DNA from 3 places in the Streptomyces desertarenae genome. Region 1 is predicted to be linked to each of the others. Evidence: riboswitches for the same ligand, from Rfam matches in the RefSeq annotation. Region 1 holds a riboswitch; each other region holds the start of a gene.
The links. A riboswitch is a leader RNA that binds a small molecule or an ion and turns the genes downstream of it on or off. The one in region 1 is predicted to bind cyclic di-AMP.
Positions count from the first base shown of each region.

Region 1 (7,574 bases):
AGCGACGCCACCCAGCCCGCCGTCGGCCAGCCGGAGAACGGCGTCTCGATGGAGTTCCACCCCCGGCCCCGCGGCGGCGAGCCCCGGCCGTGGGCGTTCCCGGCGCCCGAGCGCGGCGAGCTGCCCAACGGGCTGACCGTGCTGAGCTGCCACCGCCCCGGTCAGAAGGTCGTCGCCGTCGAGGTCAACCTCGCGGCGCCGCTGGACGCCGAGCCCCGCCGGCAGGAGGGCGTGGCCTCGATCATGGCCCGGGCGCTGAGCGAGGGCACCGACCGGCACAGCGCCGAGGAGTTCGCCGCCGAGCTGGAGCGCTGCGGGGCCACCTTGGACGCGCACGCCGACCACCCCGGCCTGCGGGTCTCCCTGGAGGTCCCGGCCTCCCGGCTGACCAGGGCGCTCGGTCTGCTCACCGATGCGCTGCGCGCCCCGGCCTTCGCGGAGAGCGAGGTCGAGCGGCTGGTGCGCAACCGCCTGGACGAGATCCCGCACGAGCTGGCCAACCCCGCCCGCCGGGCGGCCATCGCCCTCTCCGCGGAGCTGTTCCCGTCCGACTCCCGGCTCTCCCGGCCCCGCCAGGGCGCCCAGGAGACGATCGAGCGCATCGACGCCGCCGCGGTGCGGGCCTTCTACGAGGCGCACGTGCGCCCGGCGACGGCCACGGCCGTGGTCGTGGGCGACTTCACGGGGATCGACCTGGACAAGACCCTCACCGACACCCTCGGCGAGTGGACGGGCACCCGGAGCGACACCCGCCCCATGCCGCCGATCACCGCGGACGACACCGGCCGGGTGGTCATCGTGGACCGGCCCGGAGCGGTGCAGACGCAGCTGCTCGTCGGCCGGGTCGGCCCGGACCGCCACGACCGCGTCTGGCCCGCCCAGGTGCTCGGCACCTACTGCCTGGGCGGCACCCTCACCTCCCGCCTGGACCGGGTGCTGCGCGAGGAGAAGGGCTACACCTACGGCGTGCGGGCCTACGCCCAGGTGCTGCGCTCCTCCCCGGAGGGCACCGGCGCGTCCCTGCTGGCCGTCAACGGCTCGGTGGCCACCGATGTGACCGGTCCCGCACTGGAGGACCTGTGGAGGGTGCTGCGCACCCTCGCGGAGGAGGGGCTCACCGACGCCGAGCGCGACACGGCGGTGCAGAACCTGGTGGGTGTCGCCCCGCTGCGCTACGAGACGGCCGCCGCCGTCGCGGGCACCCTGGCCGACCAGGTCGAGCAGCACCTGCCGGACGACTACCAGGCGCGGCTGTACGCCCGGCTCGCCGAGACGGGAACGGTGGAGGCCACGGCCGCGGTGGTGGCCGCCTTCCCGGCGGACCGCCTGGTGACGGTCCTGGTGGGAGACGCGTCACAGATCGCCGACCCGGTCCGGGAGCTGGGCATCGGAGAGGTGACCGTCGTCACGGACTAGCGGTTTCCGGCCGCCCTCGGCCGTTCCCAACGGCGAAGGCCCTTGGTGTGGTTGTCACACCAAGGGCCTTCGTTATGCCCGCTTTGGGGCCATTCAGGGGGAGGGGTCTGTGGCATGAGCTACAAACGCCCCGATTTGCTTGCTCGCTCAAATTTGTCCGTTTAGCGTCGATCTCGTTGCCCGTCAGAAGTGACCGCGGACCGCGGCCGACGGCAGCCATCGCCTAATCCCCGACACGGGGAGCCGGGGACCCACCCTTCCGCGAGGGACGCGGAAGGAGGCCCTCTTCCGAGGCACCTGGGGTGAATCGGGCCTGCCCGCCCGTAGGAGACCTTCCTGCTCCGAACCCGTCAGCTAACCCGGTAGGCGACACGGAAGGAAAGGAGCACGCCGCTCATGGCGTTCACCCGTGCCACCGCCCAGCTCGCCGAGAAGCTGAACGACAAGCTGACCCAGGCCACCGGGAAGCTCACCGAGGCCACCGAGGCCCTCACCGAGAAGCACCGCAACGCCGGCCGCGCCACCCGCACCCGCGTCGGCCTGGCCGGTGCCGCCGCCCTGGCCGCCACCGGTGTGGTCGGCGCCGTCGCCACCCCCGCGATCGCCGCTCCCGAGGGCGGTTCGAGCGCCTACGCCCTGGGGTTCGTCCAGGCCGCCGCCTCCGGCGACACCATCGCCGACGAGCTCAAGGCCCAGGCCCGGGCCCAGCAGCGCCTCGCCGACGCCGCGCGCCGGGCCGCCGAGGCCGAGAAGGCCGAGAAGGCCGAGGCGAAGAAGGCCGAGGAGGCCGCCGCCGAGCGCGCCGCGCACAAGGCCGCCGACGAGCGCGCCGAGCGCTCCGCCGAGCGCCGTGCGGCCGGCGGCTACGTCGACCCGGTCGCGGGCGTGGACACCACCACCACCTACAAGCAGGCCGGCTCCTCCTGGTCCTCCGGCAAGCACAGCGGCGTCGACTTCCCGGCTGCCACCGGCACCCCCGTGCGGTCCGTGGGCCCCGGCACCGTGGTGACCGTCGGCTGGGGCGGCGCATACGGCAACCAGATCGTCATCCGCCACGCCGACGGCAAGTACACCCAGTACGCCCACCTGTCGGCCACGAAGGTCTCGCCCGGCCAGAAGGTCGACGGCGGCCAGCGGATCGGCGCGGTCGGTTCGACCGGCAACAGCACCGGCCCGCACCTGCACTTCGAGGCCCGCAACGGCGCCTACTACGGCTCGGACTTCAACCCCATCTCCTACCTGGCCTCCAAGGGCGTCGACGTGTGACGCGCGCCTCGGGGCGGAAATCGGCCGCGCGGTCCCTTCCGGGGCCGCGCGGCCGCGTGTTTCGCGCCTCTTTCCGGCCGGGCATCGGAAATTCCGTGCGGGTGCAATACAGTTCCACCCTGCGGCACTTCGGGAAAACGGAGACGAGGTCGGAGGTCCTGCCATGCGCATTTCCGCGCACATGGTGTGCACTGCGGTCCGCGACGACATCGTCTCCGGGGTCTTCCCGCCCGGCGCGCGCCTGACCGAGGAACTCCTCGCCCGGCGCTACGGCGTCTCGCGCGTCCCGGTGCGCGAGGCCCTGCGGACCCTGGAGTCGGAGGGCTTTGTCACCTCGCGCCGCCACGCGGGAGCCTGCGTCGCCACCCCCACCGAGCGGGAGGCCGCCGACCTGCTCGACATCCGCGCCCTGCTGGAGCCGCTGGGCACCGCCCGGGCCGCCCGGCGCCGCACCGAGGCCCAGTTGAGGGTGTTGCGCGGACTGGTGCGATTGGGGCAGCAGCGCGCGGCGCGCGGCCAGTTCTCCGACCTCGGAGCGCTGGGGGACTGGTACCACGAGACCCTCGCCCAGGCCTCCGGAAGCCCCACCCTGGCCTCGCTGCTCACCCAGCTCCGCCGCAAGATCACCTGGGTCTACGCGGCCGAGCCGCCGGAGCGGGCGGTCGCCGTGTGGCGCGAGCACGGCGCCGTCGTCGACGCGGTCGCGCGCGGCGACGCGGAACGGGCGCACGCACTGGCCGGCGCACACGTGGAGCGCTCGATCGCCGTCCGCCGCGAGCAGCGGCCGGTGGCCGCGCGCGGGGGCCGGCGGCGGACGGCGGTGAGGACCGCGAAACACCCGGTAAACACGGCGCGCGACGGCGCGTAACAGAATCCGGATAGAAACGGGGAATGGGCGGGGAAATGCGCCCGGTGAATTCGGAACGCGACGGGAGGGGCGGATCCCGTATTCCGCCGCCGTGAGCCGACCGGCCCGGGGAATTCCGCGGGAGTGAATCCGGGCGGGCACCGGAGGCGTCCGGCCCCGGTGCCCGCCCGGCGGGGCCGGACGGTTCAGACGGTGCCGGGGAGCTCGTCGAGCCCCTCCTGGACCAGCTTCGCCAGCCGGTCCAGGGCGTCCCCGGCCCCCTCCGCGTCCGAGGCCAGCACGACCTCGTCGCCGCCCCCGGCGCCCAGCCCGAGGACCGACAGCATCGAGGCGGCGTTCACCGGATCGCCGCCGGGGCGGGCCACGGTGACGGGGAGGCCGGTGGCGGCCACGGCGCGGACGAAGATCGCGGCGGGACGGGCGTGCAGGCCCTCGGGCCAGCCGACGGTGACGCGGCGCTCAGCCATGGTGGTGCCCTTCGGATCGAGTCGGGTCGGTACGGTCGGCCGGACCGGCCGGACGGGGCCGTACGGGGCCGAAGCCGGCCGGACCGGGCGTCCCGGCCAGCTTCGCACAGGAGGCGGCCCCCCGGCCGGGGCCGGCGCGGATCCGCTCCGGCTCCCGCGGGCCCTCCGGTGGCTAGGCTGGCCCCATGCGGACCCCGAGCGAGCCTGCCGAGCCTGCCTACCCGGCCCACTGGGAAGCCGACGTGGTGCTGCGCGACGGCGGGACGGCCCGGATCCGCCCCATCACCCCCGGTGACGCGGACCGGCTCGTCCGGTTCTACGAGCAGGTCTCCGACCAGTCGAAGTACTACCGCTTCTTCGCGCCCTACCCCCGCCTCTCCGCGCGCGACGTGCGGCGCTTCACCCACCACGACTACGTCGACCGGGTGGGGCTGGCGGCCGTCGTGGGCGACGAGTTCATCGCGACCGTCCGCTACGACCGCATCGACGCCTCCGGCCGCTCCGCCTCCGGGGCCGCCGACGAGGCCGAGGTCGCCTTCCTCGTCCGCGACGACCACCAGGGCCGGGGGGTCGGATCGGCCCTGCTGGAGCACATCGCCGCCTGCGCCCGCGAACGGGGTGTGCGGCGCTTCGTCGCCGAGGTGCTGCCCGCCAACACCAGGATGGTCAAGGTCTTCACGGACGCGGGCTACTCCCAGAAGCGCACCTTCGAGGACGGCGCGGTCCACCTGACCTTCGGGATCGAGCCCACCGAGCAGTCCCTGGCCGTCATGCGGGCCCGCGAGCAGCGCGCCGAGGCCCGCTCCGTGCAGCGGCTGCTGGCCCCCGGCTCGGTCGCCGTCATCGGGGTCGGCCGCGCCCCGCGCGGCGCCGGGCGCACCGTCCTGGCCGGCCTGCGCGAGGCGGGTTTCACCGGCCGCGTCTACGCCGTCAACCGGGCCTTCGAGGCCGGGCGGACCGAGGTCGACTCGGTGCCCGCCCACCGCTCGGTGCGCGAGATCCCCGAGCCGGTCGACCTCGCCGTCGTCGCCGTCCCCGCCGGCGAGGTGCCCGGTGTGGTGGCCGAGTGCGGGGAGCGGGGCGTGCAGGGGCTGGTCGTGCTCTCGGCCGACTTCGGCCGCGACGAGCAGCGCGCGCTGGTCCGGCAGGCCCGCTACCACGGGATGCGCATCATCGGCCCCAACGCCTTCGGGGTGATCAACACCGCGCCCGGCGTGCGGCTCAACGCCACGCTCTCGCCCGAGATGCCCGAGCGCGGGCGCATCGGCCTGTTCACCCAGTCGGGGGCCATCGGCATCTCGGTGCTCGCCGCCCTGCACCGCCGCGGGCGCGGACTCGGCGGCGTCTCCAGCTTCGTCTCCGCGGGCGACCGCGCCGACGTCTCGGGCAACGACGTGCTCCAGTACTGGGACGACGACCCCGACACCGACGTCGTGCTGATGTACCTGGAGTCCTTCGGCAACCCGCGGAAGTTCAACCGGCTGGCCCGGCGCACCGCCGCCCGCAAACCGATCGTCGTGGTCAAGGGAGCCCGGCACAACGCCAGCGCCCCGCCGCCGGGCCACGCCGTCCCCGCCGGGCGCACCCCCGACGCCGCGGTCTCCTCGCTGCTGCGGCAGGCCGGGGTCATCCGCGTCGACACCGTCACCGAACTCGTCGACGCCGGGGTGCTGCTGGCCACCCAGCCGCTGCCCGCCGGACCGCGCGTGGGCATCCTCGGCAACGCCGAGTCGCTCTGCCTGCTCACCTACGACGCCTGCCTGGCCCGCGGCCTGCGCCCGCAGCCCGTCACCGACCTGACCACCGAGGCCACGCCCGAGGACTTCCGCCGCGCCCTGCGCGCCACCCTCGCCGACCCGGCCACCGACGCCGTGGTGGTCACCGCGATCCCCTGGGTGGACGGCGTCCAGGACGCCGGGCGCGCCGAGGAGCTGGCCCGGGCGCTGCACGAGGCCGCCGGCGGCGCCGGTGCCCCCGAGGGGGAGGGCGCCGACCGCCCGGCCAAACCGGTGGCCGTCGTCCACCTGGCCATCGAGGGCCTGGACGCCGCGCTCGCCGAGCGCCGCCTGCCCGCCTACCCCGCCCCCGAGCGCGCCGTGGACGCCCTGTCCGAGGCGGTCCGCTACGCGCGGTGGCGGCGGGAGGCGCGGAGCCCGGGCCGGGTGCCCGAGTACGACGACATCGACGAGCAGGGCGCCGCCGCCCTGCTGGACCGGGTCCGCGAACGCCTCCCGCAGGCTGCGGGCGACGTGCGCCGCAGCGAGCCGCTGAGCGCGGGCGAGGCGGCCGGGCTGCTGGGGCGCTACGGCATCGCGGTGCGGCCCGTCCTGCCCGCCCCCGACGCGGACGCCGCGGCGGCGGCGGCACGGCGGCTGGGCTACCCCGTGGCCCTCAAGACCACCGCCCCCCACCTGCGGCACCGCGCCGACCTGGGCGGCGTACGGCTGGACATCGCCGACGAGGCCGGGCTGCGGCACGCCTACGCCGAGCTGACCGAGCAACTGGGCGCGCCCGCGGAGCTGCGGCCCGTCGTGCAGGCCATGGCGCCGCGCGGTGTGGACACCGTGGTGAGGGCGACCGCCGACCCGGTGATCGGCGCGGTGCTCTCCTTCGGGCTGGCCGGGCCGCCGTCGGAGCTGCTGGGCGACACCGCGCACCGGCTCGTCCCGGTCACCGACCGGGACGCCGCCGAGCTGGTCCGCTCCATCCGCTCCGCCCCCGTGCTGTTCGGCTGGCGCGGCGCCCAGCCGGTGGACACCGCCGCGCTGGAGGAGCTGCTGCTGCGGGTCTCCCGGCTGGTCGACGACCACCCCGAGGTCACCGCGGTGGACCTGGAGCCGGTCGTCGTGGCCGCCCGCGGGCTGACCGTCCTGGACGCCGCCGTGCGCGTCGCCGGTCCGCGGGCCGCCGCCGCGGCGGGGTACCCGGGGCGGGCCGACCTCGGCCCGCGGCGCCTGCCCGCGTACTGACGGCCCCCGCTCACCGTAGGATGGTCCGCATGGCGAAGACCGGTACGACGACCCAGGGGCTGCGCACGGCGATCGAGCGCAGCGGCTACTACCCGGCTCTCGTGGCCGAGGCGGTCGAGTCCGCCGTGGGCGGCGAGCCGGTGTCCTCGTACCTCGTCCACCAGGAGACGACCTTCGACTCCAACGAGGTCCGCCGCCACGTCACCGTGCTGGTGCTGACCGGCACCCGGTTCATCGTCAGCCACACCGACGAGCAGCCCGCCGACGGCACCTCCTCCTCGCCCTACGCCACGACCTCCACCGAGTCGGTGAAGCTGGAGCGGATCTCCTCCGTCATCCTCAGCCGCGTCGTGGCCAGCCCCGAGTCCTACAAGCCCGGCACCCTGCCCCACGAGATCGTCCTGACCATCGGCTGGGGCGCCGTCTCCCGCCTCGACATGGAGCCGGCCAACTGCGGCGACCCCAACTGCGAGGCGGACCACGGCTACACGGGCTCGCTCACCGTCGACGACCTCTCCCTGCGCGTCAGCGAGGCGGGCGACGGGCCCGACACCGTCCGCCAGGCGCTCGCCTTCGCGCAGGCGCTCT
Region 1 covers NZ_JBHUFU010000013.1:127,513-135,086, reverse strand. The annotation lists gene ACFSJS_RS21360 (M16 family metallopeptidase) at 1-1, shown strand, start outside; gene ACFSJS_RS21355 (M16 family metallopeptidase) at 49-1,416, shown strand; cyclic di-AMP (ydaO/yuaA leader) riboswitch at 1,627-1,800, shown strand; gene ACFSJS_RS21350 (M23 family metallopeptidase) at 1,813-2,682, shown strand; gene ACFSJS_RS21345 (GntR family transcriptional regulator) at 2,846-3,550, shown strand; gene ACFSJS_RS21340 (HPr family phosphocarrier protein) at 3,736-4,017, opposite strand; gene ACFSJS_RS21335 (bifunctional acetate--CoA ligase family protein/GNAT family N-acetyltransferase) at 4,203-6,986, shown strand; gene ACFSJS_RS21330 (DUF5998 family protein) at 7,016-7,574, shown strand, end outside.

Region 2 (7,574 bases), on a different contig from region 1:
TCCGCTGCTCCTCCTTGAGGTACTCGGGGAAGAGCGCGATGATCCGGCCCGCCAGGGAGATGTCACGGCTCTCCACGGCGACACCGGCCTTGGAGGCGTAGGCCTCGATCACCGGCAGGAACGAATAGGTCGCCAGGGCCGGGGCCTCGTCGGTGTGTGTGTAGATGATGGTCGAGTCAGTCACCGTGTGCTCCGCTCCACGTCTGCAACATTGCTCGACATCAAGATATCCCGTGACCGGCCCTCCCTCTAAGGGACCCTGCCCCTCCGGCCCCTCCGGGGCGCCCGGCGGGCCCGCCCCGCGGCCGGGACGGCCGCGGCCGCCCGGCGCCGCCCCGTGCGGGAGGGCGGCACCGGGCGGCCGGGACCGGTCGGTGCGGATCAGTACGGGCCGTTGACGTTGTCAATCGAGCCGTAGCGGTCGGCCGCGTAGTTGCAGGCCGCCACGATGTTGGCCACCGGGTCGTACTGGCTGTCGGCCGTGCCCGCGACGTGGTAGGCGTCGAAGGTCGGCTTGATGACCTGGAGCAGGCCGATGGAGGGGGTGCCGCGCTGGGCGTTGATGTCCCAGTTGTTGACCGCGTTCGGGTTGCCGCCCGACTCCCTCATGATGTTGCGGTGGATCCCCTCGTAGGTGCCGGGGATGCCGTTGGCCCGCATGATGGCCAGGGCCTCGCGGATCCAGCCGTCCAGGTTGTCCGGGTAGCTCTCGGCGGGCTGCTGCGCGGTCTGCCGGGCGTCGGGGCCCGCCTGCGCGCGCTGCGAGCGGTCGGCGCGGTCGGCACCGGTCCGGTCCGTCCGCAGGGTGAGCTCCTGACCGGGGAGGATCAGGTGCGGGTCGGCGCCCACGGTCTCCCGGTTGGCCTCGTAGACGGCCTCCCAGCCGCCCTCGACGCCGTGGTCGGTGGCGATCCCGTGGAGGGTGTCGCCGCTGACGACGGTGTAGGAGTCCGCGGCTGCGGTCTTCCCCTTCCCGCCGCTCTTCCCGGCCGGGGCGGCGGAGCCCGTCTGCGGGGCGGGGTCGTTGCCGGGCGTGCTGCCGTCCCGGCCGAGTCCGGCCGCGGGGCCGCAGGTGGGCCAGGCCCCCGGGCCCTGGAGTTCGAGCAGCTTCTCGGCGGCGGCGATCTGCTGCTCCTTGGTGGCCAGGTCGGCGCGCTGGGCGTACCGGGTGCCGCCGGCGGCCTCCCAGCTGGACTGCGAGAACTGCAGCCCGCCGTAGTAGCCGTTCCCGGTGTTGACGGACCAGTTGCCGCTGCTCTCGCACTCGGCGACCTTCTCCCACACGGAGACGGAGGCCGCGTTGGCGCTCCCCGCGGCGACCACCGGAGCCGCGATTCCCGCGCCGCCGGCCGCGGCGACCAGGGAGATGCGGGAGAGTTGACGGGTTATCAGGGGCTTGCGCGGACGGCGGTGGCGACCACGAGACATGGGTGTGAGTCCTCTCCCACGCCTGCGAGGTTAGCTGTCGGATTCGGGCCGGAGCAGCCCGGCCTCTCCCCGGTGCCCAAGGGCACCCGGAGACAAGGCTTCACCCCGAGCCGGACCGCCGGAAAACGCGCGGTCACGGCACTTACTCGGTTTCCCCGCTCCTGCCGCGGTCGACTGCGCTCCCTCCACCGGCCGGGCGGCAGGATTCGGCGTCCCGGCGGTGGAACCCCCGCGATGCAGCGGAGGCGAGGACACATAAACACAACCGATTCACGGAGACAAGGGACGGAAAAGCCGCGGTCCGCGAATGTGTCACCGAGCCGTGGATTTCGACCGCGGTGCGCACAGGATCTTCACCGGGGCGCGGCACCCCGGAGGAATCGAAAGGCGGTCAGATACCCGCTCACGGCGGACAGTCCGAAGGGAGGGAATATCGATCTTCCATTCCGGGAAGGCGGAGGAGGCCGCATGTGTGACTCCCGGCACACCTTCGGCGGCCGCTCGCTCATATCGCCCCATTGCGCGCCTATCGGTTCTATCTCCCAGGCGGGAGAAAACAGCCCGATTCACTGGATTACCGCCCCGCCGCCCCGGTGTCCGGCGGGCCCGGGACCGTCCTCACCGCTGCCCGGCCCCCTCCGCCTCCCCGGCCAGCAGGCCGTCCCGCAGCTCGAACACCCGGTCCGCGCGCTCCAGCAGGTCCTCGTCGTGCGTGGTCACCAGGGCGGTGGCGCCCTCGTCCTCCACCGCGGCGCGCAGCAGGTCCGTCACCACCCGGCGGGTCTCCGCGTCCAGCTGGCTCGTCGGCTCGTCCGCGATCAGCAGCGCCGGGCGATTCGCCAGCGCCCGGGCGATCGCCACCCGCTGCTGCTGGCCGCCGGAGAGTTCCCCGGGCCGCTGGGCGGCGTGCTCGGCCAGTCCGACCAGGGAGAGCAGGTGCCCCACCCTCTCCTCGCGCTCGCGCCAGGGGGTGCGGAGCAGCCTCAGCGGGACGCCCACGTTCTCCGCCGCGGTCAGAACGGGGACCAGCCCGAAGTTCTGGAAGACGAACCCGATCCGCTCGCGCCGGAGCCGCAGCAGCCGCTTCTCACCGGCCCGGGACAGGTCGGTGCCGTCCACCACGACCTGCCCGCCGTCGGGCCGGTCCAGGCCGCCGACCAGGTTCAGCAGCGTCGTCTTCCCCACGCCCGAGGGCCCGCGGACGGCCACCAGCTCGCCCCGCGGCACCTCCAGGTCCACCCCGCGCAGGGCGTGCACGGCGGCCGGTCCGCCGCCGTAGGTGCGCACCAGGCCCCGTACGGTGACCATCGCCTCCGGTCCCGTCCGCTCCCGCTCGCCCCGTGCGGGCGTCCCGGCGCTGCTCACGGGCATGTCGTCCTCCGCCTCCGCGGTCGTCGGTCTGCGCTTCGCCGGCCTACCCGGCATGGGAGTCGTCCCGGTGGACGGTGATGTGGTCCGGCTGCAGGGCGACGCGGGCCCGGTTGCGGATCGCCAGCTTCTCGGCGAACCCGGCCGGCAACTGGAGACGGCCCGCCCGGTCGACCGTGACGTACTCCTGGGCCACCACGACCTCGGTGCCGTGCTCGTCGACCGCCGCCCGGCGCAGCACCTCCGAGGAGGTCCGCCCGTCGCGGATGGCGACGGTGCGGCGGACGGCCGAGGCGACCGACGCGTCGTGCGTGACGATCAGGACGGTGGTGCCCAGCTCCTCGTTGACCGTGCGCATGGCCGCGAGGATCTCGTCCGCCGACCGCGAGTCCAGCTCGCCGGTCGGCTCGTCGGCCAGCAGCAGGGCCGGGGAGTTGGCCAGCGCCACGGCGATGGCCACGCGCTGCTGCTCACCGCCGGACATCCGCTCCGGCCGGCGATCGTGGCAGTGGCCGACGCCGAGCAGCTCCAGCAGCTCCCGGACCCGTCCGGCCCGCTGCCGCCGCGGCACCCGGTCACGGGCCAGCTGCATGGGCAGGCAGACGTTCTGCGCGGCCGTCAGGTAGGGCAGCAGGTTGCGCGCCGCCTGCTGCCAGACGAACCCCACCACCTCGCGCCGGTAGCGCAACCGGGCGGCCGCGTCCATCGCCACCAGGTCGAACCCGGCGACCTCGGCGGCCCCCGCCGAGGGCGTGTCCAGTCCGGCCAGGATGTTCAGCAGGGTGGACTTGCCGCTGCCGGAGGCCCCGACGAGAGCGGTCAGCTCCCCCGGCCCGACGACCAGGTCGAGGCCCTGGAGCGCCTGCACCTCGACGCCGTCCGCCGTGAAGATGCGCACCAGCCGGTCGCAGACGACCAGCGCCTCCCGCCCGGGCCGGGCCCCGCCGCGGGACCGCGCCGCCGTCCCGTCCGCCGCGGCCGCCGTCGGTCCGCTCATTCCCGCTCCCCCGTCCTCAAGCGTTCTGCCTCCTCACGCACGCCGCCCGTCCCGGCCTGCACGGCCGCGACCACGCAGGTCAGGGCGAGCAGCAGCAGCGACGGCCACACCAGCGACCCCGCGTCGGGCACCAGCGCCGCCCGCACGGTCTCCTCGCCGGCGGCACGCACCTGCGCGGTGAAGGCCAGCGGCGTCAGGTCCACACCGGGCCGCAGCAGCGCCACGGTCGCCGGCGCCGCCACCGCCCCGCCCACCACCCCGAGCACCGCCAGGGGCAGCGTCTCGGCCCACACCAGGGCGCGGCCCTGGCCCCGGCTCGCCCCCATCGCCCGCAGCCGGGCCAGGAGCGTCCGGCGCCCGGGGGCCGACTGCAGCAGCCACAGCAGCAGCGCCAGCGCACCGTAGCCGATGCCCGCGGCCACCGCCGCCGCGTGCACCAGCCGGGTGCCGTCCTGCAGCGGACCGGACTCGTAACCGGCCTCCCGCTCCGCGCGCACGGTCACCGTCACGTCCTCCCCCTCCTCCCCGGCCGCGGCCCGCAGGGCGCGGCCGTCCAGCCCGGTACCGCTCACCAGCACCGTGGTGGGGCGCAGCGCGTGGCTGCCGCGCCGGTCGGGGTGCGCCCCGGCGAAGGCGGCGGACGACACCACCGCGAACTCCCCGGTGACGGCGGGGGTGCGGCCGCGGACGGCGACGGCCCGGACGGGCGTGTCGCCGACGACGGCGTCGACCTCCGCCTCCCCGCCCTCGCCCAGGGCCTCCGCCAGGCCGGGCGAGACGACCGCGGGCACCGCTGCGCCCTCCCCGCCGGCCCGGCCCAGCTCCCCGGCCGGGAACGGCCCGTCGCCGTCGAGCCCGGTGCGGGCGGTCAGACGCGCGTAGGTCTCCGGGTCCACGGCGACCAGCGCGAAGGGGGCGGCCCGGACGCCCTTCAGGCTCCGGCCGTTCTCGATCCGCACGGCACTGGTGCCGCTCACCCCCTCGACGCGGCGGAGGCGTTCCTCCAGGTCCTCGGGGAAGACGCCGGGAACCTCCACGCGGGCGTCGGCGCCCACCTCGGCCAGCGCGGCGTGGGCCCTGCCCGCGGTGACGCCGGCCAGCACCGAGCCGCCGAAGGCCGACACCGTCAGGGCCACCACCATCGCCAGCAGGGGCAGCACCGAGGCGGCCGGGGCGCGGCCCAGGCGCGCCAGGGCCAGCGGCAGGACCAGTCCCCGGAGCCGGGCCGCCGGGCGGGCCGACAGGCGCAGCGGCAGCGGATAGACCCGCAGCAGCACCACCGCGGCCACCACCGCCGGCAGCACCGGGGCGGCGGCGGTCAGCGGATCGACGGCCGTCCCGGCACCCGGTCCGGCGCCGGTGCCGCGCCGTACGGCGACCAGCCCGCCCGACGCCAGGGCGACGACGGTGAGTTCCGCGACCGTGCGGCGGCGGGAGGGGCGGGCGGCGGCCACGTCGCCGCGCACCGGCGGGCCCGGTCTGCGGTGGGCCGCCACGGCGAGCAGGGGCAGCGTCAGGCAGGCCGCCAGGGCCACCGCCGCGCCCATCGCCAGGGACGCCGCGACCCCGGGCGCGGGCACCCACAGCAAGGCGGCCGCGGTGCCCGCCGCGGCGGCGGGGACCGCGACGGCCGAGGTCTCCCCCAGCAGCCGGAGCCCGATCCCGGGCAGGCTCCCGCCGCGGGCCCTCAGCAGCTCCAGCTCCGGGCGGCGGGCGGTGACGGTGAGGACGCCGGCCAGCACCAGCACGACCGCGGCGGCCGTCCCGACGCCGACGACCGCGGTCGTCACCAGGGCCCGGGAGGTGGCGCGCTCCTGCTCGAACGCCTCCAGCAGCCCGGCCGGGCCGTCGGCGTCCACGTCCGGGTCGGGCAGCGGGGAGCGGTCCCTCAGCCGGGCCTCGTCCGCGCCCGAGGAGAGCGAGACCAGCGCCGCGAGCAGGGCGGAGGCGTTCGCGGCCGTCACGTCCCCGACGCGCAGCGGATGGTGCCCGTAGATCGCGGCCCCGCCGTCGCAGCGCAGCAGCACCTCGCGCGCGCCGCTGTCGATCAGCGCGGTGAAGTGCCAGTACTCCAGCGGGGGCGGCATCTTGGTGGGCACGGCGCGCAGGCTGGGCTCCAGCAGGTCGGTCTCGATCCTCCAGTGGGCGGAGTCCGGGTCGCGGGGGGCGGCGACGCCGCTGACGCGCACCGTCACCGGGGTGCCGGTGACGTCGGGGAAGACGACGGTGGAGCCCGTCTTGAGGTTCATGGTCTTTGCGGTGCGCTCGGTGACCACGGCCTCGACGGTGTCCTCGCGCACCGTGGGCGAGGGCATCCGGCCGGAGACCAGCCGCAGGTGCCTCTCCGCCTGCAGCGGCGCGGTGTGGAGGGTCAGCTGGGGGTCGATCCCGGAGGGGCGGGGCAGCCCGTGCCCGTCGACCGTGACGGGCTCCTTGGTGCGGATGCCGTTCACCGCCCGGTCGCGGTCCGGTGCCAGGGGCGGGCGGGCGGCGTCCCGCAGGGCCCGCGCCCCCTCTTCCAGCGCCGCCGGGCCGGGGAGCCGGTACCCGTCGCGCACCGCCACGTGGTGGACGTCCGCGGTGACCGTGACGCTGCGCCGCTCCAGCGGCGCGCCGGCCAGGGCCTGCCGCAGCTCCTCGTCCTCCTGGGCGGCGGTCTGCCGCGGCACGGCGGCGGCCAGGAAGGCCGTCACCAGGACCAGCAGGCCCATCGCCAGGGAGCCGGCCGCCGACGTCCGCAGCCGGGCGCGGACCCAGGGGGCCGCCGCGCCCCGCGCGCCGGGGGCGGTGCGGGCCGTCTCCCGCCGTTCGCCGTCGGCCATGTCACTCCTCCATCCTGCGCAGCGCGTCGGCGGGGCGCCCGCGCCGCGCGGCGGCGGCCGCGGTCACCGCCGCCGGGACGGCCGCCGCGACGGCCGCCAGGACGGGCAGGAGCCAGCCGGGCAGGACCACGGCCACGTCGGGTTCGGGCCGCGCCCCCTGCGCGGTCACGACGGTCAGGGGCACGATCAGGCGGGTCAGCGCCACGCCCGCGAGGGCACCGAGTCCCACGGCCGCCACCGCCAGGAAGCCCTGTTCGGCGGCGATCGACGCGGCGATCCGCGGCCGGGGGGCGCCCAGGGCCCGCAGCACGGCGAGGTCGTCGGCGCGTTCGCGCAGGGCCCCGACGGTGACCACCGCGAAGGCGGCGAGAGCGAGGAGCGCGCCGGCGAGCGCGACGGCCGTCAGGGCCGTGCGGGGTCCGGCGCCCAGCGGATCGGAGGCCAGCTCGCGGGCCAGTTCGTCGCGCACGACCAGCGTCATCCCCTCGGGGCGGGCGCGCAGCGCCCCGGCCACCTGGGCGTCCCGGCCCGGCTCGGCCGCCAGCCACCACTCGGCGGGCTGCACCCCCTGGGCGGAGCGGGCCAGCAGTGCGTCCTGGAGGGTGCGCAGGTCCATCAGCAGGGCTCCTCCGGCGGCCTCCCCGTCGTGCGCGGAGAGGGTGGGCAGGGCGCGCACCGCCCCGGCGACGCGGACGTCCAGGCGGACGCCGGAGACCTCCACGGTGGTCGTCTGGCCGACCCGCGCGCCCTGGGCCGCGAGGAAGGCGTCGGTGGCCACGGCCGCCGGCACCCCGGGGTCGCCGGCGACGCGCAGGGTGAGCGTGCCGCGGTGGCGGCTCTCCCACGGCGGGGGCTCCGGTTGCGCCCCGCTGCCGTAGCGGACGTCGAACACGGTCCCCTTCCGGGCGGCGGCGGGGGTGCCGGCCTCCATCTCCACGTACCCGCGCTCCGGCGCGGCC
Region 2 covers NZ_JBHUFU010000004.1:57,454-65,027, forward strand. The annotation lists gene ACFSJS_RS08290 (NADP-dependent isocitrate dehydrogenase) at 1-184, opposite strand, end outside; gene ACFSJS_RS08295 (transglycosylase family protein) at 382-1,428, opposite strand; cyclic di-AMP (ydaO/yuaA leader) riboswitch at 1,440-1,640, opposite strand; gene ACFSJS_RS08300 (ABC transporter ATP-binding protein) at 2,047-2,799, opposite strand; gene ACFSJS_RS08305 (ABC transporter ATP-binding protein) at 2,843-3,793, opposite strand; gene ACFSJS_RS08310 (thioesterase domain-containing protein) at 3,790-6,615, opposite strand; gene ACFSJS_RS08315 (FtsX-like permease family protein) at 6,617-7,574, opposite strand, start outside.
Region 2: linked by a shared signal. The riboswitch ahead of ACFSJS_RS08295 (transglycosylase family protein) and the one ahead of ACFSJS_RS21350 (M23 family metallopeptidase) in region 1 are both predicted to bind cyclic di-AMP.

Region 3 (7,574 bases), on a different contig from region 1:
GTGCCGTTCACCCATAGTGGTCCACTGCCCCGTTCTCTCGGCTCTCTCGCGGGCCCCGGGGAACGCCGCCGCACCCCCGGCCCGCCATGCTATCCACGGCCCTGCGCCGTACGGGGTACCCGTCGGACGGCGGATAGGCTACGGATGTGACATTTCCTGTGATCGGCATGGTCGGCGGTGGTCAGCTCGCGCGGATGACCCACGAGGCGGGCATCCCGCTCGGCGTCAGGTTCAGGCTGCTCAGCGACACCCCGCAGGACTCCGCGGCGCAGGTCGTGCGCGACGTGGTCGTCGGCGACTACCGCGACCTGGAGACGCTGCGTGACTTCGCCCGGGGCTGCGACGTGATCACCTTCGACCACGAACATGTTCCGACCGAGCACCTCCGCGCCCTGGAGGCGGAGGGCATCCCGGTGCGGCCCGGGGCCGAGGCGCTGGTGCACGCCCAGGACAAGGGGGTGATGCGCGAGAAACTGACCTCGATCGGCGTGCCCTGCCCCCGCCACCGCATCGTGGCCGACCCGGCCGACGCGGCCCGGTTCGCGCGGGAGGGGTCCGCGGACGGCACCGGCGGCTGGCCCGTCGTCCTCAAGACCGTCCGCGGCGGCTACGACGGCAAGGGCGTGTGGGTGGTGCGCTCCGAGGAGGAGGCCGCCGAGCCCTTCCGCGCCGGTGTGCCGGTGCTGGCCGAGGAGAAGGTCGACTTCGTCCGCGAGCTGGCCGCCAACGTGGTGCGCTCCCCGCACGGGCAGGCCGTGGCGTACCCGGTGGTGGAGTCCATCCAGGTGGACGGGGTGTGCGACACGGTGATCGCCCCGGCCCCCGACCTGTCGCCGGAGCTGTCCGCCCGCGCCCAGGAGATGGCGCTGACGGTCGCGAGGGAGCTGGGCGTCGTCGGCCACCTGGCGGTCGAGCTGTTCGAGACCCGCGACGGCCGCATCCTCGTCAACGAGCTGGCCATGCGGCCCCACAACAGCGGCCACTGGACCCAGGACGGCGCGGTGACGTCCCAGTTCGCCAACCACCTGCGGGCCGTTTTGGACCTTCCCCTCGGCGACCCGCGCCCCCGCGCGCCGTGGACGGTGATGGCCAACGTGCTCGGCGGCGACTACCCCGACATGTACCAGGGGTACCTGCACTGCATGGCCCGCGACCCGCGGTTGAAGATCCACATGTACGGAAAGGACGTGAAGCCCGGCCGCAAGGTGGGCCACGTCACCACCTACGGCGACGATCTGGCGGACGTCCGCGAGCGCGCCGCCCACGCCGCCGCCTATCTGCGAGGGACCATCACCGAATGAGCAACGCCCCCAGCTCCGCCTCCGCCCCCGTCGTGGGCATCGTCATGGGCTCCGACTCCGACTGGCCCGTCATGGAGGCCGCGGCCGAGGCCCTGGACGAGTTCGAGGTCCCCTACGAGGTCGACGTGGTCTCCGCGCACCGGATGCCGCACGAGATGATCGACTACGGCGACCGCGCCGCCGGCCGCGGCCTGAAGGCGGTCATCGCGGGCGCGGGAGGGGCGGCCCACCTGCCGGGCATGCTCGCCTCCGTCACCCCGCTGCCGGTGATCGGCGTGCCGGTCCCGCTGCGCCACCTGGACGGGATGGACTCCCTGCTGTCCATCGTGCAGATGCCCGCCGGGGTGCCGGTCGCCACGGTCTCGGTCGGCGGCGCCCGCAACGCCGGGCTGCTCGCGGTCCGCATCCTGGCGGCCCACGACGAGGCGCTGCGGGAGCGGATGGAGGGCTTCCAGGCGGAGCTGCGGGAGCAGGCGCAGGACAAGGGCCGGCGGCTGCGGGCCAAGGTGGCCGCGGGCGGCGCGGGGTTCGGCTTCGGGAGCAAGTGAGGTGGCCCCCGCAGCGGAACTGCTGGAGCGGGCCCGGGAGTTGCTGGCCGTCCACCCCGTCGCCGACGGCCACAACGACCTGCCGTGGGCGCTGCGCGAGCAGGTCGCCTACGACCTGGACCGCCGGGACATCGGGGCCGACCAGTCGGCCCACCTGCACACCGACATCCCGCGGCTGCGCGCCGGCGGGGTGGGGGCGCAGTTCTGGTCCGTCTACGTGCGCACGGACCTGACCGGGGACGCCGCCGTCAGCGCCTGCCTGGAGCAGATCGACGTGGTGCGGCGGCTGGCCGACCGGTACCCGGACGACCTGCGGCTCGCCTTCACCGCCGACGACATGGAGGCGGCGCGGGCCGAGGGCCGCATCGCCTCGCTGATGGGCGCCGAGGGCGGCCACTCGATCAACAACTCCCTGGCCACGCTGCGCGCCCTGTACCGGCTGGGCGTGCGCTACATGACGCTCACCCACAACGACACCATCGACTGGGCGGACTCGGCCACCGACGCCCCCCGCCACGGCGGGCTGACCCGCTTCGGCGAGGAGGTCGTGCGGGAGATGAACCGGCTGGGGATGCTGGTGGACCTCTCCCACACGGCACCGGCCACCATGCGCGACGCGCTGCGGGTCTCCACGGCGCCCGTGCTCTTCTCGCACTCCTCGGCCCGCGCCGTGTGCGACCACCCGCGCAACGTCCCCGACGACGTGCTGGAGGCCCTCGCGGCCAACGGCGGTGTGGCGATGGTCACGTTCGTGCCCAAGTTCGTCCTGCCGGAGGCCGTCGCCTGGACCGCGGCAGCCGACGAGAACATGCGCGCCCACGGCCTGCACCCGCTGGACGGCACCGAGCGGGGGCTCGCGGTCCAGCGCGCCTTCGAGGAGGCCAACCCGCGCCCCGAGGCCACGGCCGCCACGGTCGCCGACCACCTGGACCACATGCGCGAGGTCGCCGGCATCGACCACGTCGGCATCGGCGGCGACTTCGACGGAACGGCCTTCACCCCGTCCGATCTGAGTGATGTGTCCGGATATCCCCATCTGGTGGCGGAGTTGCTCGACCGCCACTGGTCCGAGGCCGACCTCGCCAGGCTCACCTGGAAGAACGCGGTACGGGTGCTCCGCGACGCCGAGGACGTCGCCCGCGGCGAACAGGGCCGCCGCGGCCCGTCCACCGCCACCCTCGAGCAGCTCGACGGCTGAGACGGAGGCCGTCTCGTGATGCACTTCACGGGGCGGCTTTCCCGTTCCGTCGCTCTGCGTGCGGGTCGAGGTGCGTTCGCGTCATCGATCCTGTTCAGGGGCGTGCGTGACGGAGCGCCGGAAGCGGAGAAAAGCACTCAGCGGCACGGTGGCGTCGCGGTGGGTGACGGACCGGCGATCATCAAAGCATCCGAAACGGACGTCATGTGACCCATCGGCTTGTTGCGGCGGAAACGATGTGTTTACCGTTCTGGCCGCGCCGTACGAATGTGCGGCGGCCCGCTGTCGAACGCCGAATCCTGTCAACGGCGGCGGGCTGGACCATCCACACCACCCGATGACAGGAGCGGGGGACCCAAGGTAAGTCGCCGTCCCGGATCCGTGCGGGACGGCTTGGGGTGAAGCCATGCCGCGGCCCAGCGCCGCGGCCGCACATGGCCGGGCAACTCCAGCCCGAACCCGACAGCTCACCTCGCAGGCGTAGGAGAGGAGCACACCTATGTCCGCACGCGGACGTCACCGTCGTATCCGTAACAGCCGCCTCACCCGCCTGTCCCTGGCCATCTCCGTGGGCGGCGCCGGCATGGCCCTTCCCCTGGTCGCCGCCGGCGGAGCCAACGCCGCCTCCGTCGACACCTGGGAGAAGGTCGCCCAGTGCGAGAGCACGGGCAACTGGAGCATCAACACCGGCAACGGCTTCTACGGCGGCCTGCAGTTCACGCAGAGCACCTGGGCCGCCTTCGGCGGCACCGAGTACGCGCCGCGTGCCGACCTCGCCACCAAGGACCAGCAGATAGCCATCGCCGAGAAGGTGCTGGCGGGCCAGGGCCCGGGCGCCTGGCCGGTCTGCTCGGTCAAGGCCGGCCTGACCAAGGGCGGTCCGGCCCCCGCCGTCTCCCCCGACGGCGAGAGCAACCCGACCGAGCAGCGCGAGCAGGCCGCGCCGCAGCGCGCGGACCGCGGTGAGCGCGCCGAGAAGGCCGAGCCCAAGGCCGAGAAGGCCGAGAAGGCTGAGAAGGCTGAGAAGAAGGCCGCGCCGAAGCCGGCGGACCGGGGCGCCTCCTACGAGGTCGTCAGCGGCGACACCCTCTTCAAGATCGCTGCCGCTCAGGACGTCGACGGCGGCTGGCAGCGGATCTACGAGGACAACCGCCAGGTCATCGGCGGCGACCCCGACCTGATCTTCCCGGGCCAGGAGCTGACCCTGGGCGGCGCCGCCACCCAGAAGAAGGCCGCCGCCAAGCCCGAGCAGGCCCCGAAGGCCGAGCCCGAGGCCGAGCAGGCCCCGAAGGCCGAGCCCAAGGCCGAGAAGAAGGCCGAGGCCCCGGCCCAGCAGTCGGCCGAGCGCGCCGACCGCTCCGACCGGAGCGACAGCGGTTCCACCGGCGTCTCCACCGGCTACACCGCCCCGGTGAACGCCGCCCCGTCCGGCTCCTACAAGGCTGCCGGCGCCCGCTGGTCCAACGGCCACACCGGCGAGGACTTCCCCGCCGCCACCGGCACCCCGGTCAAGGCCGTCACCAGCGGCACCGTGGTCTCCGCCGGCTGGGGCGGTGCGTACGGCAACCAGGTCGTCATCCGTCACGACGACGGCCGCTACAGCCAGTACGGCCACCTGTCCTCGATCTCCGTCGGCGCCGGCCAGCGGGTCGGTGTCGGCCAGCAGATCGGCGCGGTCGGCTCCACCGGCAACAGCACCGGTCCGCACCTGCACTTCGAGGTGCGCACCGCTCCCGGCTACGGCTCCGACATCAACCCGCTGGCCTACCTGCGGGCCCACGGCGTCAACATCTGAGCCGGACCGGACCGTCGCAGCACCGCCCGGCCCGCGGCACCGCGGGCCGGGCGGCCCCCTTCCCGGGGCAGCGAGAGGCGGGTGGGGCGTCCGGTGCCCACGGGTACCGGACGCCCCACCCGCCTCGTCCCGTCTCCGGGCTCCGCTCCCGCCCGGGCTCCTGCGGGGGTCAGCCGGTGCAGAGGCAGAAGGGGTGGCCCGCCGGGTCCCGGTAGACCCGGAAGTCACGCCGGCCGCCGTCGTCGCCCTCCAGGAGTTCCGCCCCGAGCTCCAGCACCTCGCGCTCGGCCGCGTCCAGCTCCTCCCTCGGCACGTAGAGGTCGAGGTGGAACTGCTGGGAGCGCTCCGCGCTCGGCCACCGCGGCGGCACGTGGCCCTCGGCCTCCTGGAACGCCAGCGTCCGGCCCGCCAGGGTGCCCGAGTCGAACGTCACCTCCACCCAGCGGCCCTCGCCCTCCACCCGTCCGCCCAGCATCCGGGCGTAGAAGTCGGCGAGCTTCCCGGGCTCCGGGCAGTCCAGTACGACGACGGACCGGAGCGTGTTGATGGCCATGGTGCTCTCCCTCTGCCTGCGGTTTCCGAAGCCCGTTACCTCTTCATGGGGTCAGCCGGTAACGAGTTACCTCATGATGGCTTCCTTTCGGTAACGCGACAAGACCGGTAGCGTGGTCGGCGTGGAAGAGTCCGACGACCGGGATCCCACGCCGCCGGGACTCCGCCTGGTGCGGGACCTGATCAACACCCTGGACGTGGAGACGGGTGCCGACGCGCTCGCCGCCGCGGACGGCCTCGCCGTCTTCGCGCACGACCACGGGTTGACCGGACGGTTCACGGCCAAACAGGACCGTGCGGACGTCATCCGGTTGCGCGAGGGGCTGCGCGCCGCCTGCCTGGCCCACACCGGCGCGCCCGTGCCCGCGGAACGGCTGGCCGAACTGGACGCGCTGCTGCGCAGGGCCCCCCTCACGCTCGCCCTCGACCGGGACGGGGCGGCGTCCCTCGCCCCCGCCGAGGGGCTCGCCGGCGCCCTCGTCCTCACCGCCCGGGTCGCGGCCGCCGTCGCCGCCGCGGCCTTCGACGGCACCTGGCGGCGGCTGAAGGTCTGCGAGGCCCACGACTGCCGGTGGGCCTACTACGACCGCAGCCCGGCCGGCCGCAGGCGCTGGTGCACCATGGCCGTCTGCGGCAGCCGGGCGAAGATGCGGACCTACCGCGCGCGGCGGGCCTCCGGCGCGGCCTGAAGCCCCGCGGGGCCTACGCCGTCGGACGCCCCAGCGCCCGGAAGAACCAGCCCGCCTTGCGCCACAGCGCCGGGTCCAGGGTGTTGCGGCCGTCCAGGATGCGCCGCTGCGCCACGGCCTCGCCCAGCACCTGCGGGTCCAGCTCCCGGAACTCCCGCCACTCCGTCAGGTGGAGCACCACGTCCGCCCCGCGCACCGCCTCCAGCGCGCTGTCGGCGTACGCCAGGGTGGGGAAGATCCGGCGGGCGTTCTCCATCCCCTTCGGGTCGTACACCGTCACCTGGCCGCCCTGGAGGTGGATCTGCCCCGCCACGTTCAGCGCCGGCGAGTCGCGCACGTCGTCGGAGTCCGGCTTGAACGTCGCGCCCAGCACCGCCACCCGCTGCCCCAGGAACGCGCCCCCGACCGTCTCGCGGGCCAGGTCCACCATGTGGGAGCGGCGGCGCATGTTGATCGAGTCGACCTCCCGCAGGAAGGTGAGCGCCTGGTCCGCGCCCAGCTCGCCGGCCCGCGCCATGAACGCCCGGATGTCCTTGGGCAGGCAGCCGCCGCCGAAACCGATCCCGGCGCGCAGGAACTTCCGCCCGATCCGGTCGTCGTGACCGATCGCCTCGGCCAGCTTCACCACGTCGCCCCCGGCCGCCTCGCACACCTCGGCCATGGCGTTGATGAACGAGATCTTGGTCGCCAGGAAGGAGTTCGCCGCCGTCTTCACCAGCTCGGCCGTCGGGAAGTCCGTCACCACGAACGGCGTCCCCTCCGCGACCGGCTTCGCGTACACCTCGCGCAGCAGCTCCTCCGCGCGCTCCGAGCGCACCCCCACCACGATCCGGTCCGGGTGCAGGGTGTCCTCGACGGCGAAGCCCTCGCGCAGGAACTCCGGGTTCCACGCCAGCTCGGCCGCCTCGCCCGCCGGAGCCAGCTCCGCCAGCCGCCGCGCCAGCCGGTCCGCGCTGCCCACCGGCACCGTCGACTTGCCGACCACCAGCGCCGGGCGCGCCAGGTGCGGGGCCAGCGAGTCGACCGCGCCGTCCACGTAGGACATGTCGCAGGCGTACTCGCCCTGCTTCTGCGGGGTGTTCACACAGACGAAGTGGACGTCGCCGAACGCTCCCACCTCCTCCCAGGAGGTGGTGAAGCGCAGCCGCCCCGTCGAGCCCGCCACCCCGGCGACGTGGCGGCGCAGCAGCTCCTCCAGCCCCGGCTCGTACATCGGGGCCCGCCCCCGGGCCAGCGCCTCGACCTTCTCGGGCACCGCGTCCAGGCCCAGCACCTCGAACCCCAGCTCGGCCATGGCGGCGGCGTGCGTCGCGCCGAGGTAGCCGGTGCCGATCACGGTGATCCTGAGGGCCATGGAGTGCTCCTGTGCTGCGGGCGGGGTGCTGTCCGCGAGCATATCCGGACACCGCCGCCCACTCCCGGCCGCCGGTGTCGGCAAACTCATGTACCCGCGGACGGGCCCGGCCACTAGAATTGTGTTACTTAACGGTA
Region 3 covers NZ_JBHUFU010000017.1:41,320-48,893, reverse strand. The annotation lists gene ACFSJS_RS23575 (GtrA family protein) at 1-15, opposite strand, end outside; gene ACFSJS_RS23570 (5-(carboxyamino)imidazole ribonucleotide synthase) at 147-1,301, shown strand; gene purE (5-(carboxyamino)imidazole ribonucleotide mutase) at 1,298-1,849, shown strand; gene ACFSJS_RS23560 (dipeptidase) at 1,851-3,047, shown strand; cyclic di-AMP (ydaO/yuaA leader) riboswitch at 3,366-3,543, shown strand; gene ACFSJS_RS23555 (transglycosylase family protein) at 3,547-4,842, shown strand; gene ACFSJS_RS23550 (VOC family protein) at 5,012-5,395, opposite strand; gene ACFSJS_RS23545 (CGNR zinc finger domain-containing protein) at 5,517-6,083, shown strand; gene ACFSJS_RS23540 (UDP-glucose dehydrogenase family protein) at 6,097-7,437, opposite strand.
Region 3: linked by a shared signal. The riboswitch ahead of ACFSJS_RS23555 (transglycosylase family protein) and the one ahead of ACFSJS_RS21350 (M23 family metallopeptidase) in region 1 are both predicted to bind cyclic di-AMP.